DNA from 3 places in the Kitasatospora sp. NPDC097643 genome. Region 3 is predicted to be linked to each of the others. Evidence: riboswitches for the same ligand, from Rfam matches in the RefSeq annotation. Region 3 holds a riboswitch; each other region holds the start of a gene.
The links. A riboswitch is a leader RNA that binds a small molecule or an ion and turns the genes downstream of it on or off. The one in region 3 is predicted to bind cyclic di-AMP.
Positions count from the first base shown of each region.

Region 1: it holds a riboswitch for cyclic di-AMP, as region 3 does, so the genes downstream of both, ABTY15_RS05125 (M23 family metallopeptidase) here and ABTY15_RS29530 (glycoside hydrolase family 16 protein) in region 3, are expected to answer to the same signal.
Region 2: it holds a riboswitch for cyclic di-AMP, as region 3 does, so the genes downstream of both, ABTY15_RS33060 (LysM peptidoglycan-binding domain-containing protein) here and ABTY15_RS29530 (glycoside hydrolase family 16 protein) in region 3, are expected to answer to the same signal.

Region 1 is NZ_JBEOSA010000005.1:24,125-34,473, forward strand. Features, by position in the region: gene ABTY15_RS05120 (hypothetical protein) at 1-569, shown strand, start outside; gene ABTY15_RS05125 (M23 family metallopeptidase) at 692-1,531, opposite strand; cyclic di-AMP (ydaO/yuaA leader) riboswitch at 1,544-1,702, opposite strand; gene ABTY15_RS05130 (YiaA/YiaB family inner membrane protein) at 1,921-2,211, shown strand; gene ABTY15_RS05135 (alpha/beta fold hydrolase) at 2,374-3,201, shown strand; gene ABTY15_RS05140 (TetR/AcrR family transcriptional regulator) at 3,257-3,826, shown strand; gene ABTY15_RS05145 (SpoIIE family protein phosphatase) at 3,965-6,190, shown strand; gene ABTY15_RS05150 (ATP-binding protein) at 6,351-7,685, shown strand; gene ABTY15_RS05155 (roadblock/LC7 domain-containing protein) at 7,669-8,082, shown strand; gene ABTY15_RS05160 (DUF742 domain-containing protein) at 8,079-8,426, shown strand; gene ABTY15_RS05165 (GTP-binding protein) at 8,404-9,033, shown strand; gene ABTY15_RS05170 (cytochrome P450) at 9,030-10,349, shown strand, end outside.
Region 2 is NZ_JBEOSA010000072.1:3,083-13,431, reverse strand. Features, by position in the region: gene mfd (transcription-repair coupling factor) at 1-584, shown strand, start outside; gene ABTY15_RS33075 (nucleoside triphosphate pyrophosphohydrolase) at 656-1,684, shown strand; gene ABTY15_RS33070 (SDR family NAD(P)-dependent oxidoreductase) at 1,700-2,134, opposite strand; gene ABTY15_RS33065 (cytochrome P450 family protein) at 2,412-3,710, shown strand; cyclic di-AMP (ydaO/yuaA leader) riboswitch at 3,921-4,089, shown strand; gene ABTY15_RS33060 (LysM peptidoglycan-binding domain-containing protein) at 4,094-5,026, shown strand; gene eno (phosphopyruvate hydratase) at 5,327-6,613, shown strand; gene ABTY15_RS33050 (FtsB family cell division protein) at 6,781-7,278, shown strand; gene ABTY15_RS33045 (DUF501 domain-containing protein) at 7,250-7,921, shown strand; gene ABTY15_RS33040 (Ppx/GppA phosphatase family protein) at 7,924-8,859, shown strand; gene ABTY15_RS33035 (NAD(P)/FAD-dependent oxidoreductase) at 9,288-10,349, shown strand, end outside.
Region 3 is NZ_JBEOSA010000057.1:40,368-50,716, reverse strand. Features, by position in the region: gene ABTY15_RS29545 (alpha/beta hydrolase) at 1-650, shown strand, start outside; gene ABTY15_RS29540 (MoaF-related domain-containing protein) at 695-1,024, opposite strand; gene ABTY15_RS29535 (esterase/lipase family protein) at 1,232-2,563, shown strand; cyclic di-AMP (ydaO/yuaA leader) riboswitch at 2,850-2,975, shown strand; gene ABTY15_RS29530 (glycoside hydrolase family 16 protein) at 2,977-4,263, shown strand; gene ABTY15_RS29525 (hypothetical protein) at 4,398-4,967, opposite strand; gene ABTY15_RS29520 (IclR family transcriptional regulator) at 5,153-5,893, opposite strand; gene aceB (malate synthase A) at 6,159-7,811, shown strand; gene ABTY15_RS29510 (allophanate hydrolase-related protein) at 7,955-8,356, shown strand; gene ABTY15_RS29505 (winged helix-turn-helix domain-containing protein) at 8,470-9,489, opposite strand; gene ABTY15_RS29500 (MFS transporter) at 9,546-10,349, shown strand, end outside.

The sequences.
Region 1 (10,349 bases), on a different contig from region 3:
AGCGGCTGCACGCCGAGGCCGAGTGGCAGGGCGAGGTCGCCGCCGGGCTGCTGCGCCGCGCCGACCTGGTCACCTGGCCCCGGCTGTACGCCCTGCTGCTGCACGCGCACGACGTGGACCTCACAGACGGGGCGGACGGCGCGGCGGTACGGGACTGGCTGACCGGCTTCCGCGCACTCGCGGAGGAGGAGCGGCTGGCCGCGTTCGCCGCACTGGTGCCGACCGGCTGGCTGGACGAGATCGACGAGCAGGGGTGGGGGCCGGCCCGGGTGCTCTCGGTCGGCATGGCCACCGACGGCGCGCGCCGACTGCTGGAGCAGGGCCTGATGCGGCGCAGCTACCGCAACCTGGCCGAGCTGACCGCCCTCGGGCGGCCGATGCCGGACGAACTGGCCGGGGACTTCGGGCAGTTCGAGGACGCGGCGGCGGAGGCGGCGCTCGTGCTGTGCGGGGAGTGGACGGTACCGGGGCTGCCGCGGCTGCTGATCGAGGAGTTCCCGGAGCTCGCGCCGGAGCCCGGGCAGGAGGAGATCGACGCGTACCTGGCGCAGCTGCCGCCGGAGGAGTGAGCGCGAGGGCCCCGGCCGCCGTGGGGCGGGCCGGGGCCCTCGTCGTTCGGGGGTGTCGCCGTTCGGGGTCCTCGTCGTGCGGGTCCTCGTCGTGCGGGTCCTCGTCGTGCGGGGGTGTCGCGTCAGGGGTTGAGGCCGTGCTGCTGGAGCCAGGTCTCCGGGTCGACCGGGGCGCCGCCACCGGGGCGGACCTCCAGGTGCAGGTGCGGGCCGGTGACGTTGCCGGTCGCGCCGACCTTGCCGATCTGCTGGCCGGAGGCGACCTTGCCGGAGGCCTTGTTGATCGCGGAGAGGTGGTTGTACCAGATCTCGGTGCCGTCGGGCAGGGTCTCGATGATCCGGTAGCCGTACGCGCCGGCCCAGCCGGCCGAGGTGATGGTGCCCTGGCCGATCGCGTACACCGGGGTGCCGGTGTCGGCGGCGAAGTCCAGGCCGGTGTGCAGGTGCGCCCAGTAGCGGGCGCTCTGGCCGTAGTGGGCGGAGAGGTAGTAGTCGCGCAACGGCAGGGTGAGCGCGGCGGCCTTGGCCTTCTCGGCGTCCTCGGCGGCCTTCTTCGCCTCGGCCTCCTTGGCGGCGGCCTTCGCCTCGGCCTCCTGCGCGGCCTGCACGCGGGCGCTCTCCTCGGCGGCGGTGCGCTGGCTGTCGGCCTGAAGCTGGATGCGGGCGGCGAGCGCGAGGCCGGGGTCGGCGGAGAGGGCGACCGGGGTCTCGTCCGGGGCCTCGACGGCGGGCGCGGCGGCCGGGGTGGCGGAGGCGAAGCCGGTCGCGCCCAGGGTGGCGGCGACCGCGGTGACGCCGAGCAGCGGGGAGGCCCCGCGGGTCTGACGCGGCATCCGGTGGCGGTTGGCCTCGGCCTCCGGGCCCGGGAATCCCTCCTCGGGCCCGTCCGGCGCGGGGTGGTCGAGGAGCTGGGTACCGGCTGCGGGGCCGGCGGGGTGTGCCGGGGTGTGCGTCGACGCCACGGAGGCGCGCTCCTTTCCTTCCTTCGCGCCTACCGGGTTAGCTGACGGGTTCGGAGCAGGAAGGTCTCCTACGGCCGGGCCGGAGCCCCGCCGATTCACCCCAAGGAACGTGGTTCCCCGGCTCCCTGACCTGCCCGGAGGCCGGCCGGCGGGATTAGGCGACGGCGCACGGTGCCGTCTGGGTACGGCGTTGACGACCGCGCTGCGTTATCAAACGTTAATCCTAGGGCGCCCTGATTCCAAGCCATCGGCCCACCCTTCGCCGCACCCTTCGCCGCACCCTCCGCCCTCACCGGCACCACCCCGCACGATGGGGCGTCAACGAACGACCCCTTATCTGAGTACCCGTACTCATGTGTCGGCGACCTGGCCGACCGCATCCTGGCGGCATGAGCGCACCGATGCAGACACGCACCACGGCCGCGTACTACATCCAGGCCGTCCTGTCCTTCGCCCTGTCCGGCAGTGCCCTCGCTGTCGGCATCGCCTACCTGCCGGTCGGCGGCTGGACCCGGGCCTTCCTCGGGATCGGCCTGCTCTACACCGTCACCTCCTCGTTCACGCTGGCCAAGGTGGTGCGGGACCGGCAGGAGACCAACGAGATGGTCACCCGGGTGGACCAGGCCCGGCTGGAGAAGCTGCTCAGCGAGCACGACCCGTTCAAGGTCGAGGGGGTCTGAGGGGGTCTGAGCACGTCTGAGCGGGTCCGGGCGCCCGAGCGGGTCGCGACGAGCAGGATCGACTTCGGGTCGATGGCTTGACGGCTAAGGCTATTAGCCTTAGCTTTATGGCTATCGGCAGCACCGCCGATGACAGTCCCCGGCGGACCGAGGAGGCCCACCATGAACGGCACCAGCACCCCCGCCACCCAGTACCTCGACGTCCCCGGCGGCCGGATCGCCTACGACGACACCCGGCAGGGCGACGGCGCCCCCGTCGTCCTGCTCCCCGGGATGCTCGACACCCGCGCCGCCTACCGGCACCTCCACCCGCTGCTCACGGCCGCCGGCCGCCGGGTGATCACCATGGACCTGCGCGGCTTCGGCGAGTCCTCGATCGTCTGGGACGACTACTCCCCCGCCGCGATCGCCACCGACGTCCTCGCCCTGCTGGACCACCTCGACATCGACCGCGCCGTCCTGGTCGGCAACTCCTACACCGGCGCGACCGTGGTCAAGCTCGCCGGGGACGCCCCCGAGCGGGTCGCCGGCATCGTCCTCCTCGACGCCTTCGTCGAGAACCTCCCGCCGAACGCCCTCATGCGCGGCGTCGTCCACGCCATGGGCACGATGCTCGTCCACTGGCCCGCCTTCTGGGGCTTCTACCACCGCAAGATGGCCTACCCCGGTGCCAAGCCCGCGGACTTCGACGCGTACGTGAACGGGCTCGTCGCCGCCATGCGCACCCCCGGCCGCAAGACCGCCATCCGCGGCCACGTGCGCGGCGACTCGGCACCGATCGGCTGGAGCGCCGCCGTCCACTGCCCGGCGCTCGTCCTGATGGGCAGCAAGGACCCCGACTTCCCGAAGCCCGAACTGGTCGCCGACCGGCAGGCCGCCGCGCTCAAGGCGCGGAAGGTGATGATCGAAGGGTCCGGGCACTACCCGATGGCCGACAACCCGCAGGCCACCGCCGAGGCCCTGCTGCCCTTCCTCGCCGAACTCGGCTGACCCGCCGGACCCGCCCGACTCGCCCGACCACCGCTGCCACGGAGAACCCGACACCATGCCCCGCGTAGGCCTCACCCCCGAGCAGGTCGTCGACCACGCCCTCGCCCTCATCGACGAGCAGGGCACCGACGCCCTCACCCTCGCCGCCGTCGCCGCCCGGGCCGGCGTCGCCACCCCCTCGCTGTACAAGCACGTCAGCGGCGGACTCGCCGAACTGCGCCGGCTGATCGCCGTCCGGGTCACCGAGGAGCTCGCCGACCGGCTCGCCGAGGCCGCCGTCGGCCGCAGCGGGGACGACGCCGTCGCCGCCGTGCTGCGCGCCTACCACGCGTACGCCACCGAACACCCGCACCGCTACAACGCCCTCCCCCAGGCCCCGCAGCCCGACGACGACCTCACCCGCGCGGCGACCCGGCTGGTCGGAGTGATCATCGCCGTCCTGCGGGAGTACGGCCTCGACGGCCCCGAGGCGATCCACGCCGCCCGCACCGTCCGCTCCCTCGCCCACGGCTTCGCCTCCCTCTCCATCACCGGCGCGTTCCAGCTCGCCGAGGACCTCACCACCACCCAGACCCGCCTCATCACGCTCCTCACCAACGGCCTCCACAGCTGGCCCTCCCCCTGAGCGGAGGGCGGACGCCGGTGCCGGTGGGACGGCCGGGTCACCATTGATCCGCATAAGAAATAAGGTGTTAAGAACCGAGTGCCCGCTGGGGCACCCCTAGGGCACCCACCCCCTCGGAGCGGAAAGGCCGGGTATCCGATGGACCTGACCTCGCCGTGGCTTCCCCCGGCCGAGGACGAGGGCCGGACGCCGCGCAGCAGTCCCACGGCCCGCAGTGCCATGCGCTGCGTGCGGTTACTGCTCGGCTGCACCAGCGCCGCCGAACTGCTCGGCACCGTCCTGGCCGAGGGCCCGAGTTGGATCACCGGCGAGGGTTCCGCGCTCTACCTGCTGGATTCCGCCGGAATGCTCCGGCTCACCGCCTCGCACGGGCTGCCGGACTGGGTCCACGAGCGCTACGGCGTCGTCGATCCGGCCGGCGACCTGCCCGCCGCGATGGCCCTGCGGCTGCGCCGCCCGTACCTGCTCTCCCCCGAGCACACCAGCGTCGACTACCCCAACCGGAACGTCGGCATGGGCACCGGGATGGTCGCCGTGATCGCCCTGCCGATGATCGTCGACGAGCGGCCGGTCGGCGTGCTCGCCCTCGCGCTGGCCCACCGGGGCACCGTCCCCCGGCGCGACCTGGACGTCCTGGAGACCATCGGCGACGCCTGCGCCCACCGGATCTCGCACCTGCTCGGCCACGCCGAGCCGCGCACCCCGCCGGGCCCGGCAGCGCCGCCCCGGGAGGGCGCGGAGACCCGCGCCGCCGGGCTGGCCCACCCGATGCTGTCGCTGGCCGTGCGGGCCGCCGGGCACGGCGCCTTCGAGCGCGACCTGGTCACCGGGGAGAGCTACTGGGACGCCGAGGCCTTCAGGGTCACCGGCCAGGCCGCCACCCCGGACGGCTCCGCCCCCGAGCTGGACCGGATCGTCCACCCCGAGGACCTGCCCGACGTGCAGGCGGCGCTCGCCGAGGCGCTCGCGACGGGCGGCCGGTACCGGATCGCGTACCGGGTGCTGCGCCGGGGCGGCGGGGTGGCCCGGATCGAGGAGACCGGCGAGGTGATGCTGGACACCCACCACCGCCCGGTCCGGATCGCCGGCCTGTTCGCGGACCGGGAGCCGCCGCCGGAAGCGGAGCAGCAGGGCGAGGAGAGCTCCGCGGCCGGGGCGCGGACGGCGCTGCTGCTGGCCCTCACCCGGGCGCTGTCCCGCGCGGTGACCGTCCGGGACGTCACCACCGCCGTCACCGACGTCGCCCGCCCGGCCTTCGGCGCCGCCAGCATCGTGCTGGACCTGGTGGACGAGGGCCGGCTGCTGCCGGTGTCGCACACCGTGTACGGCGGGCCGCGCCGCACCGAGCTCACCCGGCTGGCGGACCTGTCCGAGGGCGTGATGCAGCACGCGCTGACCCGCTCCGCGCCGCTGTTCAGCGAACCGGGCCGGACCGCGGGGCACGGCGGGCCGCTCACCCCCGCCGCCTGGGCGGTGCTGCCGCTGATCGCCTCCGGACGGCAGGTGGGCTCCTGCCTGATCACCTTCGCCACCGAGCGGTCGTTCAGCCGGGAGGACCGCACGCTGTACTCGGCGTTCGCCGGGATCCTCGCGCAGTCCCTGGAGCGGGCCCGGCTCTACGACACCCATCTCCACCGCGCGACCGAGCTCCAGCGCGCGATGCTCCCGCGCACCCTGCCCCGGCTGCCCGGGATCGCCAGCGCCGCCCGCTACCTGCCGAGCACCGAGGGCATGCAGATCGGCGGCGACTGGTACGACCTGCTGAAGCTGCCGGACGGCCGGATCGGGGTGGTGATCGGCGACGTCCAGGGCCACAACGCCGAGGCGACCGCGGTGATGGGCCAGCTGCGCAGCGGCCTGCGGGCGTACGCGACGGACGGCCACGACCCGGCCGCCACGCTGGCCCGGACCAGCCGGCTGCTCGCCGAGCTGGACACCGACCTGTTCGCGACCTGCCTCTACCTGACCCTGGACCCGGCCGACGGCGCGCTGGCCGGCGCCCGGGCCGGGCACCCGGCGCCGGTGCGGGTCGCCGGGGCGAAGGCCGTCGAGCTGGACCTGCCGGGCGGCCCGCCGCTCGGGGTGGACCCGGGGCAGCCGTACCAGTTGACGGTCGGCCGGCTGGCGGTCGGCGAGACGCTGCTGGTGTACACCGACGGGCTGGTCGAGGACCGGGAGGAGGACTACGACGAGTCGGTGCAGCGGATGCTGGGCGGGCTGGAGCTGTGGGCCCGGCAGACCGGGCCGGGGCGGATCGGTCCGGCACCGGCGCTGGAGCGGCTGGCCGATCTGCTCACCCTGAACGTCACCGAGCGCCGCTCGCGCCCGGACGACGTGGCGCTGCTGCTCCTGCACCGCACCTAGCCGCTCCGGTGCGGACCGCTCCCGGAGGGCCGGTGTCCGGATCGCGGACGAACCACGCCTCATTGACGCCGTGTTGACCGGATTTTGACGAGATCCGGTCACATGGCGGGATCCGTTCACACCTTCGTAGGATCATCACCCTAGAATTCGCGGCGTGACGATGACTCAGTGGTGCGCAACGGCTACCGGCGTGCTCGCCGCCCTCGCCCTCGTGGCCGCCGCGCGCTACCGCGCCGTGTCCGTCACCCAACGCCGCCGCGCCGACCGCTTGCAGCGCGACCTCGCGCGCCTCCAGGAGCAGCTCGGCACCGAACTCTCCCGCCGCGGCGCCGACCTGGCCGCCGTTCAGCAGGAGCAGGAGCTCACCGCCTCCACCCAGCGGGCCTTCCTCAGCGTCGCCCGCCGGATCCTCGTCATGGCCCACGACCAGCAGGCCCTGCTCGACGAGATGGAACGCACCCACGACGACCCGGCGCTGCTGGAGGGCCTGCTCAAGGCCGACCACGCCGCCGCCCAACAGGCCCGGCTGGCCCAGACCCTGGCCGTGCTCTGCGGCGCGCGGGCCGGCCGGCACTGGCCCGAGCCGGTCTCGCTGGAGGACGTCGTCCGCGGCGCCCAGTCGCGCATCCTGCCGTTCCAGCGGGTGGTGGTCCGCAGCCGGATCGAGACCGCCGTGGTCGGCGCCGCCGCCGAGGCACTGATCCACGCCGTCGCCGAACTGCTGGACAACGCCACCCGCTACTCCCCGCCCAGCACCCAGGTCTTCGTCACCCTCATGCCGGTGCACAACGGCGCCGTCATCGAGATCGACGACGGCGGCGTCGGGATGCCGGAACAGGCCGTCGCCAAGGCCGCCGCCGCGCTCGCCGGCGGCAGCACCCTGGAGGTCTCCCGGCTGGGCGAGGTACCGCAGTTGGGCCTGGCCGCGGTCGGCCGGCTCGCCGAGCAGTACGGCTTCCGGGTCACCCTCAGCTCCGCGCCCTCCCCGTACGGCGGCGTGCGCGTCGTCGTGCTGCTGCCGAACGCGCTGCTCACCGAGCCGCTGCCGCCGACCGTCCCCGGACTGGGGCCGGACGACCGGGGGTTCGGCTTCGGCCCGCTGCCGGCCGCCCCCGCCGCCGGCCACCCGCTGGTGGACACCCCGCCGGCCCACCGCCCCGCCGGGCCGCTCGGACCGTACGAGCCGCTCGGACCGTACGAGCCGCTCGCGCCCCGCGAACCGCTCGGGCCGCCGGCCGGCACCACCCCGCCGCCGCTGCCCCGCCGGAGCCACCGGCGCGACCGCGCCCACCGCCCCACCCCACCCGCCGCTCCGACGCCGCCGCCCGCCCCGCCGTACCGCTCGGCCCGGGACGCGCAGGCGTTCATGGCGATGTTCCAGGCCGGTACCGCGAGCGGCCGGTCGGCCGTGCGGGCCCAGGCCCAGTCCGATGCTTCCCCCGTCTCCCCCCGACTTCCCCAGCGCTCCGGAGAGTTCCATGACCACCGCCCCTGATCTCGGCTGGCTGCTCGCCGACATCGTCTCCGTCCCCCAGGTCCAGCACGCCGTCGTGGTCTCCAACGACGGCCTGGAGATCGGCCGCAGCGCCAACATCGCGCGCGAGGACGCCGAACGGCTCGCCGCCGCCTGCTCCGGGCTCCAGTCGCTGGCCCGCGGTGTCGCGGTCGGCTTCGGCGGCCCGGGCAGCGCCACCCGGCAGATCATCATCGAGTACGGCGGCGGCTACCTCTTCATCGTCGCCGCCGGGGCCGGCGCGCACCTGGCCGTGGTGACCGGCGAGGCGGTCGACGCCGGCCTGGTCGCCTACCAGATGCAGGTCCTGGTCGAGCGGATCGGCAGCCACCTCACCAGCCCGCCGCGCGCCGATCACGCGGCGGGGGGTCTGCGGTGAGTGGGCCGGTCCGGCCGTACGTCATCACCGGCGGGCGCAGCCGGTCCACCCGGGCCGAGCTGGCCATCGAGAGCCTGGTCAGCGCGTTACCCGGGCCGCCGGAGCTGCCCGAGCACGTGCTGCTCAACCGGGAGCACCGGCGCATCCTCGGGCTCTGCCACAGCCTGCTCTCCATCGCCGAGGTGGCGGCCCACCTGGGGCTGCCGCTCGGCGTCGTCAAGGTGCTGGTCGGCGACCTCTGGGACCTCGGCGCCGTCCAGGTGCTCCCGCCCGTCCCGCAGGCCGAACGCCTGCCCACAACCCTCCTGGAAGAGGTGCTCGTTGGCCTCCGCCAACTCCGCTGAGCCGCGCGCCGGCGACGCCACCGCCGAACCGCGGTACCTGCCGTCCTCCGTCCAGGGCGCGGTGAAGATCCTGGTCACCGGCCCGTTCGGGGTGGGCAAGACCACCCTGGTCGGCTCGCTCAGCGAGATCGCCCCGCTGCGCACCGAGGAGACCATGACGGCCGCCAGCAGCGGCGTCGACGACCTCACCGGACGCCCCGGCAAGACCACCACCACGGTCGCGCTGGACTTCGGCCGGATCACGCTCAACCCGCGGCTGGCGCTGTACCTGTTCGGCACGCCCGGGCAGCAGCGGTTCTGGCCGCTCTGGGACGACCTGTCGCAGGGCGCGCTCGGCGCCATCGCCATGGTGGACCTGCGCCGCCCGGACGAGAGCTTCGACGTGCTCGGCCGCCTGGAGGAGCAGCGGATCCCCTTCGCGGTGGCCGTCAACACCTTCCCGGACACCCCGAGTTACCCGGAGGAGGAGCTGCGCGCGGCGCTGGACGTGCTGCCCGAGGTGCCCATCCTGTACTGCGACGCCCGCGACCGGCGGCAGTCCTACGACCTGCTGATCGACTTCGTCGAGTACCTGCACCGCACCTCCGTCCTGGAGCTCCAGCGATGACCGCGCCCGAACCCGGCGCCGCCGCGCCCACCGGGTGCCCGGTCGCGCACGGCGGCGGGCCCGGCGTCGGGCCCGGCATCGCGCACGGCGGCGGGCTGCCGGTCGGCGTCCCGCTGCCACCGCTGTACGGGCCGGCCGTCGCCGAGGACCCGCACGGCCTGTACGCCGACCTGCGCGAGCGGTACGGACCGGTCGCGCCGATCGAGCTGGAGCCCGGGGTCGAGGCCTGGCTCGTCCTCGGCTACGCCGAACTGCTCGAACTCACCCGCAACGAGGCGCTGTTCTCCAAGGACTCGCGCCGCTGGCGGGTGCCCGTCGAGGGCCGGCTGGCCCCCGACTCGCGGCTGCTGCCGATGACCTCCTGGCGGCCGACCCTGCTCAACCTGGACGGCGCCGAGCACCAGCGGCTGCGCGCGGCCGTCTCCGACACGCTCGCCCAGATCGACCACCGCCAGCTGCGGGAGACCACCGAGGCCGCGGCCAACGACCTGATCGACGGCTGGGGCCCGGACGGCACCGCCGACCTGATCGCCCAGTACGCCCGCCCGCTGCCGCTGCTGGTCTTCACCCAGCTGGTCGGCCTGCCCCGGGAGGCCGGTCCGCGCCTGGTCGAGCTGATCAGCCACTTCGTGGACAGCGGCCCGGAGTCGGTGCGGGCCAGCGCCGAGTTCCAGGCGATCCTGGTCGACCTGGTCCGCCGCCGCCGGACCGCCCCCAGCGCCGACCTCACCTCCTGGCTGCTCGCCCACCCGGCCGGGCTGACCGACGAGGAGGCCGTCCACCACCTGGTGGTGATGATGGTCGCGGGCAACGAGACCAGCATCAACTGGACCGGCAACACCCTGCGGCTGCTGCTCACCGACCGCCGCTTCCGGGCCACCCTCACCGGCGGCCGGCTCACCGTCTCCGACGCGCTGGAGGAGGTGCTCTGGCGCGACCCGCCGACGCAGAACTTCCCCGGCCGCTGGGCCACCGGCGACACCGTGCTCGGCGGCCAGTACATCAGCGCGGGCGACATGCTCGTCCTCGGCCTGGCCGCGGCCAACGCCGACCCGGCCGCCCAGGGCGTCGCCGCCGCCGCGCACGGCTCGCTCGGCGGCAACCGGGCCCACCTCGCCTGGGGCGCCGGCCGGCACGTCTGCCCGGCCCAGCACCCGGCCCGGATCATCGTCGAGACCGCCGTCGAGACCCTGCTGCACCGCCTGCCGGACCTCCAACTGGCCGTCCCGCCGGGCGACCTGGCCTGGCGCCCGTCCCCGTGGTCGCGGGCCCTGCTCGGACTGCCGGTGCTCTACAGCGCCTTCACCCCGCCCCGC
Region 2 (10,349 bases), on a different contig from region 3:
CCGGGCACATCGCGGGCGTCGGCTTCGACCTCTACATGCGGATGGTCGGCGAGGCGGTGGCCGAGTTCCGGGAGTCGCTGGCGAGCGGCGGCGAGCCGGAGGAGGAGCCGCTGGAGGTGAAGATCGAGTTGCCGGTGGACGCCCACGTGCCGCACGACTACGCACCCGGCGAGCGGCTGCGGCTCCAGGCGTACCGCTCGATCGCGGCGGTCAACTCGGAGGCGGACATCACCCAGGTCCGGGACGAACTCGTCGACCGCTACGGCAAGTTGCCCGAGCCGGTGGAGAACCTGCTGCTGGTCGCGGCGCTGCGGCTGTACGCCCGGCGGTGCGGCATCTCGGACATCACCCTGCAAGGGGCCAACGTCCGCTTCGGGCCGGTGGAGCTGCGGGAGTCCCAGCAGCTGCGGCTGAACCGGCTCTACCCGCGCAGCCAGGTCAAGGCGGCGGCCCAGCAGCTGCTGGTGCCGCGCCCGAGCACGGGCCGGATCGGCGGCAAGCCGCTGGTCGGCCGGGAGCTGCTGGGCTGGTGCAGCGAGTTCCTGTCGGCGATGTTCGACGACCTGGCGGGGTCGAAGAAGTAGCCCCGACGGCGAGCCGTGCCCCGGAAGCCGGTGGGGCCGACTTCCGGGACGGCGGCGGGTAGGTTCGGGGTGTGACGACGAATGTTCCGGGCGCGAAGTTGATTCTGCTCACCACGACCCACCGGGTGGCTCCCGGGTTGCTGGCGTGGCCGGCCTGGGAGGCGCTGCGGTCGGCGGGGCGGGTGCTGGTGGGGGATGCCGGGCACCCCCAGCTGGCCGCGGTGCGGCAGGCCGGGGTGGCGGTGGAGGTGCTGGCCGCCGGATCGGCGCCGGCGCTGGCGCGGCTGCTGACCGGGCAGCCGGCGGAGGCCGGGCCGACGGTGTGGCTGGGCGGCCCGGACGGCGATCCGGGGCTGACGGACGCGCTGGCGCGGCTGGCGGTGGAGCACGCGGGCGAGGTGCCGGAGATCGAGGTGCTGCCGGGTTCGTACGACCTGCCGGGGGCGCGGCTGCTGGACCTGGTCTCGGTGATGGACCGGCTGCGCTCGCCGGGCGGCTGCCCGTGGGACGCCGAGCAGACGCACGCGAGCCTGGTGAAGTACCTGGTGGAGGAGGCGTACGAGCTGGTCGAGGCGATCGAGGAGGGGGACCGGGAGACGCTGCGCGAGGAGCTGGGCGACGTCCTGCTCCAGGTGTTCTTCCACTCCCGGATCGCCGAGGAGCACCCGACGGACGCGTTCTCGATCGACGACGTGGCCGGTGACATCGTCGAGAAGCTGATGTACCGGCACCCGCACGTCTTCGGCGACGTGGAGGCCGGGGACTCCGCCGAGGTGGAGGCGAGCTGGGAGCGGCTGAAGGCGGCCGAGAAGACGGACCGCGAGTCGGTGCTGGACGGCGTGCCGGCCGGGCTGCCCTCGCTGGCGTACGCGGCGAAGCTGGTGTCGCGGGTGCGCCGGTCGGGCTTCGCGGGTGTGCCGGACGAGCCGTACGAGCTGCCGGCGGAGCTGACCGCGGAGTCGACGGGCAGGCTGTTGCTCGCGGTGGCGCAGCGGGCGCACGACGCCGGGGTGGACGTGGACGCCGCGCTGCGCTCGGCCGCGCGCGGTTACCGGGACGTGGTGCGCGCGGCCGAGGGGCTCGAGCCGGACGAGGAGTAGCCGCGCAGGGCGGCCTCAGGCCGCCGTGGCGGTGTGCTCGACCGGGTGCCGCTGCGGCGGGACGGGCGGGACGACCTCGCCGATCGCCTCGCCGACGAGGGCCAGGAGTTCGGCGAGGCGCTCCAGGTCGAGGTGGTCGGGCAGGTCGGAGAGGGAGATGATCCGTTCGCCGCCGGGGCCGGCGACGCAGAAGAGGTCGATCGGTCCGAGGTGCTTCTCGGCGGTGTCGACGAGGGCCGCGACGTCGCTGGGGCGGCGGATGTCCCCGCTGACGCCGACGACGGGGCAGCCCGTCCGGTCGAGCTCGGTGGCGAGGTCCTCGGCGACGCCGACGTGCTGGTCGGCGATCAGCATTCCGGCGGCGCCGGCTGCGGCGAAGCGGCGGGCCAGGTCGGCTCCCGACCCGCCGTCGAGTACCGCGATCACGACGACTGCCCCGCTGACCCTCATTGGTCGCTCCTCCCTGTGGGCGGCACCGCACCGGCGCCCACGATTTCTGCGGAGGATCGTAGGCAGGTCCTGACCCTCCGCAACAGGGATTACCCCGCAGGTGACCAGGCTCACGCCCACCGCACGGTTAAGAGCTGTCCAAGGAGGTTTCCCGACCCGGCCGCGCCCGACCCCGCCCCGACCCGCGTCCGAGCCGCGCCCGACCGGGAACCGACCCCGCCCCGAGCCGTCCCCGAGCCGTCCCCGGGGCGGGTGACCCACCGGATACCGTCGACCCATGCCAGTTCAGCCCGACCCCGCCGCCCCGCAGCTCTTCACCTGGGAGTTCGCCGCCGACCCGTACCCCGCCTACGCCTGGCTGCGCGAGCACGCCCCGGTGCACCGCACCACCCTGCCGAGCGGGGTGGAGGCCTGGCTGGTGACCCGGTACGCGGACGCCCGGCAGGCGCTGGCGGACGGCCGGCTGTCGAAGAACCCGGCGCACCACAGCGAGCAGGCGCACCGCACCGGCCGGGTGGGCATCCCGGGGGAGCGGCAGGCGGACCTGATGACCCACCTGCTGAACATCGACCCGCCGGACCACACCCGGCTGCGCCGCCTGGTGTCGAAGGCGTTCACGCCGCGCCGGGTGGCGGAGTTCGAGCCGCGCGTGCAGCAGCTCACGGACCGCCTGATCGACGGCTTCGCGCAGCGCGGTTCGGCGGACCTGATCCACGAGTTCGCCTTCCCGCTCCCCATCTACGCGATCTGCGACATGCTGGGCGTGCCGGCCGAGGACCAGGACGACTTCCGCGACTGGGCCGGGATGATGCTGCGACACACGAAGCCGGGCCACGGCGGCGCCCAACGCGGCGGCGTGGGGCGGGCGGTGAAGCGGATGCGGGCGTACCTGCTGGAGCTGATCCACCGCAAGCGGGCGGACCTGGGGGACGACCTGATCTCGGGGCTGATCCGGGCGAGCGACCACGGCGAGCACCTGACCGAGAACGAGGCCGCGGCGATGGCCTTCATCCTGCTCTTCGCCGGCTTCGAGACGACCGTCAACCTGATCGGCAACGGCACGTACGCGCTGCTGCGCAACCCGGAGCAGCGGGTGTTGCTCCAGGAGTCGGTGGCGCGCGGCGAGACCGGGCTGCTGGAGACCGGGATCGAGGAACTCCTGCGCTACGACGGGCCGGTGGAGCTGGCGACCTGGCGGTTCGCGACCCGTCCGCTGTCGATCGGCGGGGTGGACATCCCGGTGGGCGATCCGGTGCTGGTGGTGCTGGCGGCGGCCGATCGCGATCCGGCCAGGTTCGCGGACGAGAACACCCTGGATCTGGCCCGGACGGACAATCCGCACCTGGGTTTCGGGCACGGCATCCACTACTGCATCGGCGCTCCGCTGGCCCGCCTGGAGGGGCGGAGTGCGCTGGCCACGCTGCTTTCCCGGCTGCCGGATCTGCGGTTGGCGGAAAGCCCGGAGAATCTGCGCTGGCGGGGTGGCCTGATCATGCGTGGGCTTCGTGAACTTCCGGTCGAATTCAGTCCGGAAACCCACTCGCCGCACGCCCGCCCCGACGCTCCGACACGCTGACGGGGCGTCGCCAACGCTCTCCTTACCCCGGTATGAACACCCATCAATCCGGACAAACAGCCTCCGTTGGTAGGCGATCGACCACGGGCCGTAATTTCTGTGTGATGTCGGTGATATGAGCTTGTGATTGCTCTGAGGATCTGTCTACTCTCCGTGGAGTTCGCAGCTGCGGACCTCGTGCGCGGAACGCCGAATCCTGCCCGCCGCGCCACGGGAAACCGACCAGAACCCTGGGCAGGGGCGGGGGAACCAGGTTTGTTGCCGTCCTCCACGGCTTGGGGTGAAGCCGCCCGAGCGGAATCGTTTCCGCTCACCGGCGGCCGGGCCACCTCCCGGTCCGAACCCGACAGCTCACCTCGCAGGCGTGCGGAGAGGGACCCTTCATGCTGTTCGTTGGAACTGGCCGTCACCGTCGTCGCACCCAGGCCGAGAAGGCCATCGCCGTCGCCGGTGTGGCCGGCGTCGGACTCGCGATGCCGATCCTCACCGCCACCGGTGCCTCCGCCGCCCCGGCCTCCACCTGGGACGCGGTCGCCCAGTGCGAGAGCGGCGGCAACTGGAGCATCAACACCGGCAACGGCTTCTACGGCGGCCTGCAGTTCACCTCCGGCACCTGGAAGGCGTACGGCGGCACCTCGTACGCGCCGCAGGCCAACCAGGCCAGCCGGGCGCAGCAGATCACGGTGGCCGAGAAGGTGCTGGCCTCGCAGGGGCCGGGCGCCTGGCCGGTCTGCTCGCAGAAGGCCGGCCTGTCGAAGGGCGGCGCCCCGGCGGCCGTCGACTCCGCGGCCGAGGCCCAGCCCGCCGCCCAGCCCGCCCAGCAGGCCCAGCCTTCCCAGCCGAAGCCGGCTCAGAAGCCGGTGCAGCAGGCCAAGCCGCAGGCCCACGCCCAGCAGGCCCAGCCGCAGCAGTACGCCCAGCCCCAGGCGCAGCCGCAGACCCAGGCCCCGGGCTTCTCCGGCAAGGCCGGCTGGGACGCCGACGCCAAGGTGTTCTGGTACCAGAACAACGGCGCCTGGTACTGGACCAGCCACCAGAGCGTCTACCAGCAGTACGCCCCGCAGGCCGCGGCCCAGCCCCAGTACGCCCCGCAGGCCGCCCAGGCCCAGCCCGCCCCGGCCCCGCGCGCCGCGGCCCCCGCCGCCGCCCAGCAGGCCGGCCACGACTACACCGTCCGGGCCGGCGACACCCTGTCGGGCATCGCCACCGCCCAGGGCGTGTCCGGCGGCTGGCAGTCCGTCTACGAGGGCAACCGCGCCACCGTCGGCGGCGACCCGAACCTGATCGTGCCCGGCCAGGTGCTGCACCTCGGCTGAGCCCGCGCCGGTCCGGCGGGTGAGCGAACGAACTGACGACCTGGCGATCTGACGAGCGGACGAGGGGGCCACTCCGGGCAGGACCCGGACCCCTTCGTCCGTCTTCGCCCCTGATTCGCCCACTTCGGTGGGACAACCAGGTGAACTACCGGTGGGTAGTCGGGCCACACGCTGAGACGGTGCCGAGGCCGACGTGGCCCCGGGAGCCCGGGCGGTTAGGCTCTGGTCGTAACGACTCCGCAATCATCCGGCCGACATCACCACCGTCGGCCGGACCCTGCTTCCGCAAGGAGATGCCTCGTGCCGTCCATCGATGTCGTCGTAGCCCGTGAGATCCTCGACTCGCGTGGCAACCCCACGGTCGAGGTCGAGGTCGGCCTCGACGACGGCAGCACCGGCCGTGCCGCTGTCCCGTCGGGTGCCTCCACCGGCGCCTTCGAGGCGCTGGAGCTTCGCGACGGTGACAAGAACCGCTACTTCGGCAAGGGCGTGGAGAAGGCCGTCCTGGCCGTCATCGAGCAGATCGGCCCGGAGCTGGTCGGCTACGACGCCACCGAGCAGCGCCTGATCGACCAGGCCATGCTCGACCTGGACGCCACCCCGGACAAGTCCTCGCTCGGCGCCAACGCCATCCTGGGCGTCTCCCTGGCCGTGGCGCACGCCGCCTCCGAGGCCAGCGACCTGCCGCTGTTCCGCTACCTGGGCGGCCCGAACGCGCACGTCCTGCCCGTCCCGATGATGAACATCCTCAACGGTGGTTCGCACGCGGACTCCAACGTGGACATCCAGGAGTTCATGATCGCCCCGATCGGCGCGGAGTCCTTCTCCGAGGCCGTCCGCTGGGGCGTCGAGGTCTACCACACCCTCAAGGGCGTGCTGAAGGACCGCGGCTTGTCCACCGGCCTCGGCGACGAGGGCGGCTTCGCGCCGAACCTGGACAGCAACCGCGAGGCGCTGGACCTCATCATGGAGGCCATCCAGAAGGCCGGCTACGTGCCCGGCCGTGACGTCGCGCTGGCCCTGGACGTCGCCTCCTCCGAGTTCTACAAGGACGGCGCCTACCAGTTCGAGGGCAAGGCGCTGTCCGCCGCCGAGCTCATCGAGTACTACGCCGAGCTGGTCGCCGCCTACCCGCTGGTCTCCATCGAGGACCCGCTGGACGAGTCGGACTGGGACGGCTGGAAGGCCATGACCGTCAAGCTGGGCGACAAGGTCCAGCTGGTCGGCGACGACCTGTTCGTCACCAACCCGGCCCGCCTGGCCAAGGGCATCGAGACCGGCACCGCCAACGCGCTGCTGGTGAAGGTGAACCAGATCGGCTCGCTGACCGAGACCCTGGACGCCGTCGAGCTGGCCCAGCGCAACGGCTACCGCTGCATGATGTCGCACCGCTCCGGCGAGACCGAGGACGTCACCATCGCCGACCTGGCCGTCGCCACCAACTGCGGCCAGATCAAGACCGGTGCCCCGGCCCGCTCCGAGCGCGTCGCCAAGTACAACCAGCTGCTGCGCATCGAGGAGATCCTCGACGACGCCGCCGAGTACGCCGGCCGCGGCGCCTTCCCGCGCTTCCGCTCTGCGGAGTAACGAGCACAGCCGCTCCGCGGAGTAGTCGGTACGGTCCGTCCGAGGGCCGAGCGCGCCAGGTGGCGCAAGCCTGACCGGTGCCCCGCCGTTCACCCCGTAGGGTGGACGGCGGGGCACCGTCGCGACAGGAGGGGACACGGGAGATGGCAGGCTGGAGGATCCCGGGCTTGGCGGCCCGACCCCGGTTCACGAGCCGGGCGACCGTCCTCGTCCTGGTGCTCTGCTCGCTGGTGGCGATCCTCGCCTACCCGACGCGGCAGTTCATCTCCCAGCGCGCCGAGATCTCCGCCCAGCGGGCGAAGGCCGACCACGCCCGGCAGCAGGTCGAACAGCTGCGCCGGGAGAAGGCCCGCTGGCAGGACCCGGAGTACGTCAAGGCGCAGGCCCGCGCCCGGCTGCACTACGCGATGCCGGGGGAGACCCCGTACATCGCGGTGGACCCGGCCGCATCCGGTGCCGCCCAGCCCTCCGCGGCCCCCGGCTCCGCCTCCGCCGCGGCTTCCTCCTCCGTCGGCGCGGCCACCGGCCCGGTGAAGGCCGCCACGCCCTGGTACGCCAGCATCTGGGACTCGGTGGACGCCGCCGCCACCGTCGCGCTGGCCCCCGCCTCCCCCCGTCCGCTTTCCCCGTCCTCCGCTGGAGACCGCTCCCCCCATGACCACTGAGAACCACCCCACCGTCTCCGACGCCGACGTCGCGGCCATCGCCGCCCAGCTCGGCCGGGTGCCGCGCGGCCTGCGCGGCGTGGCGCACCGCTGCCCCTGCGGCAACCCGGACGTCGTGGAGACGGCCCCCCGGCTGCCGGACGGCACGCCGTTCCCGACGCTGTACTACCTGACCTGCCCCAAGGCCGCCTCGCTGATCGGCACCCTGGAGGCGGACGGCGTGATGAAGGAGCAGAGCGCCCGGCTCGCCGAGGACCCGGAGCTGGCCGCCGCCTACCAGAAGGCGCACGAGGACTACATCGCCCGGCGCGACGCCATCGAGGTGCTGGAGGGCTTCCCGAGCGCCGGCGGCATGCCGGACCGGGTGAAGTGCCTGCACGTGCTGGTCGGCCACTCGCTGGCGGCCGGCGAGGGCGTCAACCCGCTCGGTGACGAGGCGATCGGGATGCTGGAGGACTGGTGGGCCAAGGGCCCCTGCGTCTCCCCGGCCGAGGTCGCGGCGGCCGGTGAGCGGGTCGTCCGCAACCGGGCCAAGGAGCAGGACCACGAGGCCGTGATCGCGGCCAAGCAGCAGAAGACCGCCGAGCGCGCCGCCAAGAAGCGCGCCGCCGAGGACGCCGAAGCGGAGCAGGAGTCGCAGTGAGCATGACCCGGGTGGCCGCGATCGACTGCGGCACCAACTCGATCCGCCTGCTGGTCGCCGATCTGGATCCGGCCACCGGGGAGATCACCGACCTCGACCGTCGGATGATCATCAACCGGCTGGGCCAGGGCGTGGACCAGACCGGGCGGCTGCACCCGGACGCGCTGGCCCGCACCTTCGCGGCCTGTCGCGAGTACCGGGAGATCATCACCGGCTTCGGGGTCGGCCCGGAGCGCACCCGCTTCGTCGCCACCAGCGCCTCGCGGGACGCCGAGAACAGCGACGAGTACGTCAAGGGCGTGCGCGAGATCCTGGGCGTTGAGCCCGAGGTGGTGAGCGGCGAGGAGGAGGCGCACCTGTCCTTCGTCGGCGCCACCAAGGAGCTGACCGGCGGCCAGTTCCCGGCGCCGTACCTGGTCTTCGACCTCGGCGGCGGCTCGACCGAGTTCGTGCTGGGCGGCGAGGACGTGCAGGCGGCGCGCTCGGTGGACATCGGCTGCGTGCGGCTCACCGAGCGCCACTTCGGCGGGGTCGAGCTGCCCTCCGCGGAGCAGATCGAGGCCGCCCGGGCGCATGTGCGGGCCGAGCTGGACAAGGCGGAGGAGGTCGTCCCGCTGACCGGTGCGGCCACCCTGGTGGGCCTGGCCGGCACGGTCACCACGGTGTCCGCGATCGCCCAGGGCCTGCCGGGCTACGACTCGGCGCTGATCCACCACTCGCGGCTCAGCCGGGAGCGGGTCGCGCAGATCGCGGCCGAGCTGCTGACCGCCACCCACGCCGAGCGGGCGGCGATCCCGTCGATGCACCCGGGCCGGGTGGACGTGATCGCGGCCGGCGCGCTGGAGCTGCTGGAGATCATGACCCGGACCGGTGCCGCCGAGCTGGTCGTGAGCGAGCACGACATCCTGGACGGCATCGCCTGGAGTATGGCCTCCTGACCACCCGCGCGCCTTACCCGACCGGCCCCGGCGCCCCTTTCGGGGGCCCGGGGCCGGGGCGCGCCCGGGCCGGTGCGGAAAAGTTCGTGAATTTCTTCACATGACGAGCCCGCCATTCGTCGGAGCTGCCGGTCCGCTACGTCCGAAATGCGGGACTGAAGGTGTGCCGTCCGTGACGCCCGCTGGATCGCAGGTCAGGCCTCGTTTGAGGTTTGAAAATCGAAATCGCGAGCGGGAACCCGGGCCCTATACGGATCGTTGCTGCTCAGCAGGGTGGTTGCCGCGCGCATGCTCACGGGGGGCCGCCGGGGGTGGTGAGGTGTCGCCCAGGGGGCCGATTTGTGGCCGCGCAGTGTAGCACGGGGTGTCCAGCAGCTTGTGACCGGGCTCACGAAGGCTGCTCCGAACGGTGCTGGATACTTTCCGATATGAGCACCACGGAGCGTCCTCGCATCCTCATTGTCGGCGGTGGTTACGTCGGCCTGTATGCCGCGATGCGCATCCTCAAGAAGATGCGCTACGGCGAAGCGACCGTCACGGTCGTCGACCCGCGGTCGTACATGACGTACCTGCCCTTCCTCCCGGAGGCGGCCGGCGGCAACGTCGCGCCTCGCAACCTCGTCGCGCCGCTGCGCAGCGCCCTCAAGAAGGCGGAGGTGCTCACCGGTGCGGTCACCGGTGTGGACCACGCCCGCAAGGTCGCCACCATCCAGCCCGCGGCGGGCGACAGCTACGAGCTGCCCTTCGAGTACCTGGTCGTCGCGACCGGCTCGGTCTCCCGCACCTTCCCGATCCCGGGTCTGGCGGAGCACGGCATCGGCATGAAGACGGTCGAGGAGGCCATCGGCCTCCGCAACCACGTCATGGCCCAGCTGGACAAGGCCGAGTCCACCACGGACGAGGCGGTCCGCCGCAAGGCCCTGACCTTCGTCGTCATCGGCGGCGGCTTCGCCGGCGTCGAGACGATCGCCGAGGTCGAGGACATGGCCCGCGACGCGTCGAAGCTGTACCGGACGGTCAGCCGCGACGACATGCGCTTCGTCGTGGTGGAGGCGGCCAACCGCATCCTCCCCGAGATGGGCCCGGACCTCGGTCTGTGGACGAAGGAGAAGCTGGAGGAGCGCCAGATCGAGGTCTACATCGAGACCTCGATGGACTCCTGCGTCGACGGCCACGTCGTGCTGAAGAACGGCCTGGAGATGGACGCGTCCACCATCGTGTGGACCGCCGGCGTGAAGCCGAACCCGGTGCTGGCCAACTTCGGCCTGCCGCTGGGCCCGCGCGGCCACGTCGACACCGCGCCGACCCTCCAGGTCCAGGGCTTCGACTACGTCTGGGCCGCCGGCGACAACGCCCAGGTGCCCGACCTCGCCGCCGGCGAGGGCGCCTGGTGCCCGCCGAACGCGCAGCACGCCTGCCGTCAGGCCGTCGTCCTCGGTGACAACGTCATCTCGGGCATGCGGGGCTTCCCGCAGAAGAACTACGAGCAC
Region 3 (10,349 bases):
GGCTCGCCGAGAACCTGATCACCCGGTTCAACTACCCCGGCGCGGCGCTCAAGCTGCTCCAGGAGGGCCGGATGCAGCCGACCGTCATGGTCCTGATGCGCCCCTCGCCCGCCCTGCCGCAGGACACCGAGTGCGAGGACATCCCGGGCGGCGCGCAGTCCGACACGTACTTCACCAAGGACGTCCCCTCGGCGATCCAGGCGAGCTTCCGGGTCTCCACCGACCCGCAGGCCTGGGCCTTCATGGGCAACTCGACCGGCGGCTACTGCGCCCTCAAGCTGGCCATGCGCCACCCCGACGTCTTCCCCACCGCCGTCTCACTGTCCGGCTACTACCAGGCCGCCGACGACCCGACCACCGGGGACCTCTTCGGAGGCAGCAAGCAGCGCCGCAACGAGGCCGACCTGATGTGGCGCCTGAAGAACCTGCCGCAGCCGAAGGTGTCGGTCCTGCTGGCCGGCACCAAGCAGGGCGACGGCGACTACCGCCGCGAGACCGACGCCTTCGTCGACGCCGTGCAGAGCCCGATGAAGGTCTCCTACGCCAACCTGGAGACCGGCGGCCACAACTTCGAGACCTGGAGCCGGCTGCTGCCGTCCTCGCTGGAGTGGCTGTCCCAGCACCTCAAGGTGCCGGACCAGACCGCCTGAGGCCTGCCCGAGGCCCCCCGGGGAGGGGAGGGAAACCGGTCGATTCAGGCGACCTGCTCCAGCGTGCCGGTGTGCAGCTCGCCGACCCGGCCGCCCTCGCCCTCGAAGGTCCAGAACGCGCGCACCGTCAGCCGGCCGAGGTCCATGACGTGGCTGACGGTGATCCCGCTCTGCTCCGTCCAGCTGACGAAGTAGATCTCCGGGGCGACCTCGGCGACGTGCAGCTGGACGTCCTCCCACTGGCCCGCCGACTCGCCGAGCCCCTCCCAGCGCAGCCGCTTGCCGTCGGCCGAGTAGGCGTTGCGGAAGGCCGCGCCGTTGTCGGCCCGAAAGAGGTAGGTGCGGCCGGCGAAGGCGGGCAGGGACGCGGTCATGGCTGGGCGGTTCCTCGCTCCTGTGAGGCCGTGCACGGCGGTCTTGTGCACTGCGGAAGATGTCGGACCTCCAATTTATCCGACCGGGCGTGCCGGCTGGGCGGAACGGACGACACTGCGCCACGGCACGGTCCACCACCGGGCCGCCCGCCGGATGTGCGACCGGCACATGGGCGACCACCCCGGCCGGTCCTACCGTCCACCCCCATGAGACGCACCCCCACCGGAGCCACCCCCACCAGAGTGGTCCCCACCCGAGCGGTCCCCACCAGACCGGCCGCCGCCGCGAGGCCGGCCGCACTCCTCACCGTCCTCCTCACCCTCGCCGCCCTGCTCCTCGGCACCCCCGCCCCGGCCCGGGCAGCGGCCACCGCCGCCCCTCTCACCCTGGAAGCCACCTTCCCCGCCCCCGGCAACGGCTGGGCCAAGGTCGAGCGCTACCTCGACACCACCCCCGGCTTCCGCACCGAGCAGTACCCGGCCGACGGCCGCGGCGACCAGGACGGCGCCCGCCGGACGTACTTCGGCGGCACCGGCGAGCCGTACTCCGGCCGCTTCCTCCTCTACTCCGCCACCGGCTGGGACACCGGCAGCCGGGGCACACCCGTCCTGCTCGTCCACGGCGCCAACGACAACGCCGACCGCGCCTGGGCGAACCCGGGGGAGAGCGGCACCTGCGGCGCCGCCGACTGCCCCGCCACCGGCCTCGCCCAGTACCTCGCCGGGACGGGCCACCGGGTCTTCGCGATCGGCTTCGCCCACAAGCACGGCGACAACCTGCTCCAGGCCCAGGCGGTCGGGGACGCCGTCGCGCTGATCCGGGCCCGCCTCGGGGTGCCCCAGGTGGACGTGGTGGCGTGGAGCAAGGGCGAGGTGGCCGCGCGGGCGTACGTGTCCTCGGTGCGCCCGTCCTGGGGGCGGGCCTACGCGGGCGACGTCCGCCGCCTGGTCACCCTGGGCGGACCGAACGGCGGGCTCGACTACGTCTACGCGCACGGCTGGTCGTTCGACCTGGCCACCTGGCCGGCCTGCGGCGGCACCGCCAACGCGCCGTCCCCGCACCTCTACATGACCTGTTACGGGACGTACACCGCGCAGCCCTGCCTGGGCGTGCTGCCGAGCGGCGGGTACGACTGCTACCCGGGCCAGCGCCAGCTGCTCGCCCGTTGGGACGGCCGGTACGGGGTGGACGCCACCGCCCAGGACTGGTGGACGACGTACTACGGCGGCCAGGGCTTCTACACCTCCGGCCAGGGCATCCAGGCCGCCGTCGACGCCGGCTCGCTGATCGCGCCGTTGCAGCGGGCCGGGATCCCGGCCTCGGTCCGTACCTACCTGCTCGCGGGCGGCTCGGCCGACATCCCGGGCGTGCTGAACGAGAACCGCGGGCCGAGCGACGGCATCGTGTTCACCGCCAGCGCCCTGGACACCACCGGCATCGGGACGGTCGGCGGCACCCGGCTGCTCGGCGGCCTCAACCACCTGGAGCTGGCCTGGGCGCCGGAGGCCGCGAGCCAGATCGAGGCCTGGCTCGGCTGACGTGCGACGCCGCCCTTCGACGCCACCTTCGGCGCCGCCCTTCGACGTCGCCTTGCCAGTGCCGCCCCACCAGGTTGATCAACTCCGCTGCCACCCAGCGTCGTTGATCGACACCACTGTGAGCTGCACGACAACGGGCCCGGTCGGGTTGTCCGTTCACGGACGGCCTGCCTAGCCTGCAACGGTCGTCCGCTGTCGTCGCGGACCCCGCCGCCGGGACGCCTAGTCCCGTCCACCCGCCGGCGGGCAACCGAGCACCACAGCGGACGGGAGCGGGGGAACCAAGGTCAGCGCCCGGCCCGCACGTTCGCGCGTGCGGGCCGCGGCTAGGGGTGAAGCCGCTCCCACCGGCGGCCGGGCAACTGCAGCCCGAATCCGACAGCTCACCTCGCAGGCGTCGCAGAGGACACTCCATGCCCCAGTCTGCCCTCCGGCGCCGCGCGCCCCGCCACGCCCGTCCGTCCCGCCGCGGCCGCTTCGCCGCCCTCGCCGCCACCGGAGCGGTCGCCGTCAGCGGCGCCGGCCTGCTCGGCCTGCCGGCGACCGTGGCCGCCCAGGCCGCGACCTTCCCGACGGCCACCACCCCGACCGTCACCCAGGACCGGCTCGCCCCGGCCACCATGGTCGCGGGCAAGGCCAGCACGGCCTCGCTCGCCCTGCACTCCTCGGCCTGCTTCACCGCCAAGACCGTGGGCGTGGGCGTCCGCGACGCGGCCGGCACCAACCTCGACTTCCCCGGCAACGCCTCCAACGTGCAGATCTGCCCGGGCGGGCTGACGTTCACCAGCGGCGCGCGCACCCTGTCGGCCGGGACGTACAGCCAGTTCGGCTTCTGGCAGGACCTCGGCGGCGCCTGGCACAACCTGCCCGCCCAGCAACTGGTGGTCTCCAGCACGGCGACCGCGACCGCCACGCCGACCCCCACCCCCACCCCCACCGCGACCGCCACGCCGACCCCGTCGCCGACGGCCACCGCCTCGCCGAGCGCCACCCCCAGCCCGGCCTCCCCGGTCGCAGGCAAGTCGCTGACCTGGTCCGACGAGTTCAACGGCCCGATCACCTGGGGCTCACGCTGGGTCGGCGACAAGAGCACCGCGTACAAGTACGGCAACCACAACCCGGACGACAACAAGCTCGACTGGCTGAACAAGAACAACGTCAGCGTCGCGAACGGCGTCGCCACCTTCACCGCCAGCCCCAGCGGCAACACCCTGGAGAACGGCAAGCAGGCCTGGAACGCGGGCTTCCTCACCACCGAGGGCTCCAGCGAGGGCTTCCAGGTGAAGACCGGCGACTACGCCGAGACCAGGGTCAAGATGCCGTCCGGCTCCGGTGCCTGGCCGGCCCTGTGGACCTGGAAGAACGGCAACGGGGAGATCGACTCCTTCGAGTACCACCCGGACAACCCGAACCTGCTGGAGCTGACCAACCACGTCAACCCGGGCAACGCCAAGTACTACACCGACGCGAGCGCCGTCGCCAAGGACCAGTGGGTGACCATCGGCACCTACTACGGCGCCACCTCGGTGGACTGGTACGTCAACGGCGTCAAGGTGTTCTCGGACGGCAAGGGCGTCGGCACCAACTTCTCGGCGTACCTGATCCTCAACCTGTCGGTGTGCGCGGGGCAGTACCACCCGGCGCCGCAGGGGACCACCCCGCTCAGCTTCGCCGCGGACTACGTCCGGGTCTACCGCTGAGACCCGGGCTGTCAGGCCCAGCCGCTCGGGCCTGACAGCTCACCCTGATCACCCTGACCACGCTTCACGCCGGAGCGCTCGGGCCCGACGACTCGGCCCCGAGCGCTCCGGCGTGACGGCTCCGGTGCGACGCCTCAGGACTCGTCGTCCGTCTCGACCACCCGGAGCTCGAACGGCTGCCGGTTGTTGCGCTCGTCCTTGTCGTCCGCGCTGCGCACCGCGACCCAGCCGCCGTCCAGCGGGCCCAGCGGCACGTCCGGGGAGAGCCGGACCGGAACGAGCGCGGTCGCGCTGCGGCCCTCCTTCAGCCCGGCCCCGAAGACGCAGCGCACCCGGTGACCGTTCTGGAACACCTCACAGTCCTGCGGGAAGAACGGGCCCTCCGGCGTCACGCCCTCCGGCAGGGTGACCACGACGGTCAACGAGGAGGCCGTGGTGTCCGGGCCGCGGTTGGCGACGAAGGCGTGGACGGTGGTGGTGCCACCGGGGGCGACCGCGTCGGGGTCGATCCGGACCACCTCCAGGTCGGAGTGCGAGGGCGCCGCGGCCACGGCCGGGCCCACGTCCACCACCGGCCTGGGGTCGGGTCGCCGCAGTGCCCAGGACGGGCCGGCGGCCAGCACCGCCGCCGCACAGCCCGCCGCCACCACCGCGACCAGCCCGGCCCCGCCGAATCCCCGACTCCGCGCGCTGCTGCGCTCCATCGCCGCTCACCCGTGCCCTTGCGTTCCGGCGGCCCGCGCCGTCGCGGGCCGCGTCCGCACCAGGGTGGCGGAGCGGTCGCGGGGGCCCGGTGCAACCCGCCAGCCGTCCGCCCGAACGGACGAACCCGCGCACCGGAAGTCGACCGAGCCGACTTCCGGTGCACGGGCACGCTGCTGACTGCCCGTCAGGGGGCGAGGACCTGCCCCAGTCGGGCCGCGATCTGACGCATCACCGGCACCAGCGAGGACGCTCCCGCCTGCTCCTCCAGCGCCCTGATCCGGGCCTCCGGGCCGGAGACCGAGAGCGCCGTGGGCGTCGGCGCGCCCGGTACGGCGAGCGCGATGCAGCGGACGCCGATCTCCTGCTCCTGGTCGTCGACGACGTAGCCGCGTTCGCGCGCCTCGGCGAGCTGGTGGAGCAGCTCCTGTGGGTCGGTGACGGTGTACTCGGTGTGCGCGGGCAGCGGGTTGGGGCCGAGGACGGCCCGCGCCTCCTCCTCGGGCAGCTGGGCCAGCAGTGCCTTGCCGACGCCGGTGCAGTGCGGCTGCACCCGGCGGCCGACCTCGGTGAACATCCGCATCGAGCGCCGCGACTGCACCTGTCCGACGTAGACCACCTCGCCGCCCTCCAGCACCGCCAGGTTGGCGGTCTCGCCGGTGGCCTCCATGAGTTCGGCCAGGTACGGGCGGGCCCAGCTGCCGAGCAGGCGGCCGGCGGTCTCGCCGAGGCGGATCAGCCGGGGGCCGAGGGTGTAGCGGCGCGCGGTGTCCTGGCGTACATAGCCCTGCTGGACGAGGGTACGAACCAGGCGGTGGATGGTCGGCATCGGGAGGCCGGAACTGGTGGAGAGCTCGCTCAGCGTGGCCACTCCGCCGGAGTCGGCCAGCGCCTCCAGCAGTTGGAAGGCGCGCTCGACGGACTGCACGCCACCGCTCGCGCGGTCGGTGCCCGTCGCCGATGCTGAGCCTGGCGTCCCTGCTGTGTCGGGGGTCGCAACCACCGGCGTTCCCTTCGCTGTCGGGGGAGGAGTAGAGTCCCTGCGATCACCTCAACAAACCGTTGAAATTCTGTATCGCGGAAACTAGTCTCCACCTTACAGAATCGAACTCGTCGACAGGCGGGTTCCGATCAAGGAAGTTCCCACCGGAGCTCCCTTCGCCAGGCTCAACCGTCTTAGGAGTGTCCTGCTCATGGCTGCAGATCAGGGACCCGTCGGCACCTCCCCTGCCGCTCCGGTCGTCACTGTCGCCGGTCCGCGCGTCCACCGGGCGGAGGAGGTGCTCACTCCGGAGGCGGTCGCCTTCGTCGTCGGCCTCCACCGCGCGTTCGAAGGCCGCCGGCAGGAGCTGCTGAGCAGGCGGAAGACCCGACGCGCGGAGATCGCGCAGGCCGGCACGCTGGACTTCCTGCCCGGGACGGCCGAGGTCCGGGCCGGCGACTGGAAGGTCGCCGAGGCGCCCCGCGCCCTCCAGGACCGCCGGGTCGAGATCACCGGCCCCACCGACCGCAAGATGGTCATCAACGCCCTCAACTCCGGCGCGAAGATCTGGCTCGCCGACTTCGAGGACGCCACCTCCCCGACCTGGGAGAACGTGGTGAGCGGCCAGATCAACCTGATCGACGCCTTCGAGGGCCGGATCGACTTCACCACCTCCGCCGGCAAGGCGTACACCCTCAAGCCCGCCGCCGAACTGGCCACCGTGGTGGTCCGCCCGCGCGGCTGGCACCTCGACGAGAACCACCTGCTCGTCGACGGTGTCCCGGTGGCCGGCGCCTTCTTCGACTTCGGCCTCTACTTCTTCCACAACGCGGCCCGGCTGCTCGCCAAGGGCGTCGAGGATCCCAACTCCGGCCCGTACTTCTACCTGCCGAAGACCGAGAGCCACCTCGAGGCCCGGCTGTGGAACGACGTGTTCACCCACGCCCAGGCCCAGCTCGGCATCCCGCACGGCACCATCCGGGCCACCGTGCTGATCGAGACCATCACCGCCGCGTTCGAGATGGACGAGATCCTCTACGAGCTGCGCGACCACGCGGCCGGCCTCAACGCGGGCCGCTGGGACTACCTGTTCTCGATCGTGAAGAACTTCCGCGACGCCGGCGAGCACTACATCCTGCCGGACCGCAACGCCGTCACCATGGCCTCGCCGTTCATGGCCGCCTACACCCGCCTGCTGGTGCAGACCTGCCACAAGCGCGGCGCCCACGCCATCGGCGGCATGGCCGCGTTCATCCCCAGCCGCAAGGACCCCGAGGTCAACGCCGCCGCGCTGGAGAAGGTCAAGGCCGACAAGGACCGCGAGGCCGGCAACGGCTTCGACGGCTCCTGGGTCGCCCACCCCGACCTGGTGCCGGTCGCCCGCGCCTCCTTCGACGCGGTCCTCGGCGAGCGTCCCAACCAGAAGGACAACCCGGGGCCGTCCGAGCCGGTCACCGCCGAGCAGCTGCTCGACATCGCCGGCGCCGGCGGCACCTGCACCCACGCCGGACTGCACAACGCCGTCCAGGTCGGCATCCGCTACATCGAGGCCTGGCTGCGCGGCCTCGGCGCGGTCGGCATCTTCAACATGATGGAGGACGCCGCCACCGCCGAGATCTCCCGCTCGCAGATCTGGCAGTGGATCCACAACGGCGTCGTCCTCTCCGACACCGGGGAGAAGGCCACCGCCGACCTGGTCCGCACCCTGGTCGCCGCCGAGCTGGCCGAACTCCGCGCCGAGCTGGGCGACGAGGCCTACGCCGCCGGCCGCTGGCGCGAGGCCGCCAAGCTCTTCGAACAGGTCGCCCTGGCCGAGGACTTCGCGGACTTCCTCACCCTTCCCGCGCTTCCCCTACTGGGCTGAGCCCAATCTATCCGCCGGCGCCACCGCTGCCGCCTGCCAGGCTGTAGCACTCGCGCCGACCCTTTGCTCCGTTCCGTACGGCGACGAAACCACCTGTCCTCTCGCCGCCGTACGGGACGGCTTCCCCGGTGAGGAGTTCACCCGTGGCACGCATCTTCTTCAACGGCCAGGCCATGGTCGGCGGGCCCTTCCACGCCTCGGTGGCCGACGCCCTGATCGGCCCCGCCCGCACCGCCCCCGGCTACCGCTTCTTCTCCATCGACCACAGCGGCGGGACGGATGTCTGCCCCGGCCTGCTGCCCGACCCCGCCGCCGACACCGCCATCGAGGGCGAGCTGTACGACGTCTCCCTGGAGCACCTGCGCGACGTCATCCTCCCCGGTGAGCCGCGCGAACTGGAGCTCGGCGTCATCGAGCTCGACGACGGCTCCGCCTGCCTCTCCATGCTGCTCGCCCGCGGCGAGGTCGAGCGCGGCGTCCACCGCGAGATCACCCACCACGGCGGCTGGCGCGCCTACCTGGCCACGCTGGGGCGGACGGCCTGAGCGGCGGACAGCGAACAGCGGACAGACGACAGCAAACAGCTGACAGCTGACGGCGAACAGATAACAGCGAACAGATAACAGATGACGAAAGTTGTCAGCTGTCATCTGTTCGTTCAACCCCGTCCACCCGCCACCAGCGCGTTCCCCAGGGCGCTGCGCCGGTACAGCACCCGGCGGCCGTGCCGGGCGCGTTCCAGCAGGCCGGCCGCCGCGAGCGCGCCCAGGTGGCGGCTCACCGCGCCCGGGGTGACGCCCAGCCGGTGCGCCAACTCCGTGGTGCTGGACGGGGTTTCCAGCATTGCCAGCAGCCGGGCCCGGGGCGCGCCGATCAGCGCGGTCAGCGCCGTCAGCGGCCCGGGCGCCGCCGCGGGCCGCCCGGCCACCAGCCCCTCGCCCATGGTGGCCTTGCCCCGCGCCGGGTAGCAGATCAGCGGCGGCCCGACCTGGGTGATGTCGGTCTGCGCGCCCATCCCGAACAGCGTCGGGATCAGCACCAGCCCCCGCCCGGCGACCTCCACCGAGGTGCCCAGCGCCTGCACCGCCGGGTTGGAGTCGTTCAGCGTCAGCACCCCGGCCCGCCAGGAGAGCCGGAAGTCGAGGTCGGCGAAGAGCCCCTCCGCGCCGCGCTCGGAGAGCATCCGGCCCCGGTAGGCGATGTCCGCCTCCAGCACCGAACGCGCCCGCGGCCACCACGTCGGCGACAGGCAGCGGACCCAGTACGCCTCCAGCTCCCCGGCCGCCCGCGCGACCAGTGCCGAGGGATCGTCCAGCAGTGCGGCGAGCACCGGCGGCACCGGGCTCCCGTCGCTGCGGTAGGCGGCCAGCACGTCCGCCCGTGCCACCTCCGGCGGGGTGGCAGCCATCCCGGCGAGCTCCTCGGCGAAGTCCGGGTGGGGCGAGGACGGCCGGGGCGTCAGGAAGTCCGGCACGAAGGCCTTCGGCGTCACCAGGGACGCCAACAGCGCGGTGTCCAGGGTCTCGTAGCGCGACTGCCAGCCGGCGATCCACGGCTGCTGCTCCGGGTAGTACCCCGCGAACCTGCGGGCGCGCAGGCTCAACACCGTCTCCTGGAGCGGGGAGTAGGCGAACCAGGTGGCGGCGAGATCGTCAACGCCGAAGCGGAACTCGAACATTGACCGTAACGGTAAAAGAATTCCGCCCGCGCCGGAAGCCCGCTGTCCTACTGGGCATGACCTCCACCGCGGTGCGTCCGCCTGTCGTCGGCCGTCTGCTGCGCCTCGACCCGTTGGTGCGCCGGCTCGCCCTGATGAGCCTGGTGACCACGGTCGGCAACGGCCTCTTCTCCACCGTCAGCGTGCTGTTCTTCACCCGCTCGATCGGCCTGACCCCCGGCCGGGTCGCGCTCGGCCTCACCGCCGCCGGCGTCTGCGGGGTCCTCGCCGGGGTGCCGATGGGGCGGCTCGCCGACCGGGTCGGCAGCCGTCGACTGCTGCTCGTGACCGGCCCGTTGGAGGCCCTCGCGGTCCTCGGGTACGCCTTCGTGCACTCCTTCGCCGCGTTCGTCGCCCTGACCTGCGTCGCGACGGTGCTGGAGCGCGGCGGGGCGGCGGTGCGCAGCGCGCTGATCGCCCGCGCCGTCCCCGCCGAGACGCAGGTGCACACCCGGGCGCTGCTGCGCTCGGTGATGAACGCCGGGCTGGTGGTCGGTTCCGCGGGCGCCGCGCTGGCACTTCAGGCCGACAGCCGCGCCGCGTACGTGGCGGTGCTGGTACTGGACGCGTTGACCTTCCAAGGCGCGGCGGCGCTGTTGGCCGGGCTGTCGGTACCGGCCGGGGCGGCCGCCGCGGCGCGGGAGCGCCGTGCCGTGGCGGGGCGGCGGACGGCCCTGCGGGACGGCCGCTACCTGCTGGTCACCGGGCTGCACGCGGTGCTGGAGCTCCAGCTCGCGGTGCTCACGGTGGCGATCCCGCTCTGGGTGGTGCTGGCGACGGGGGCCCCGCCCGCGCTGGTCGCGGTGGTGAACGTGGTCAAC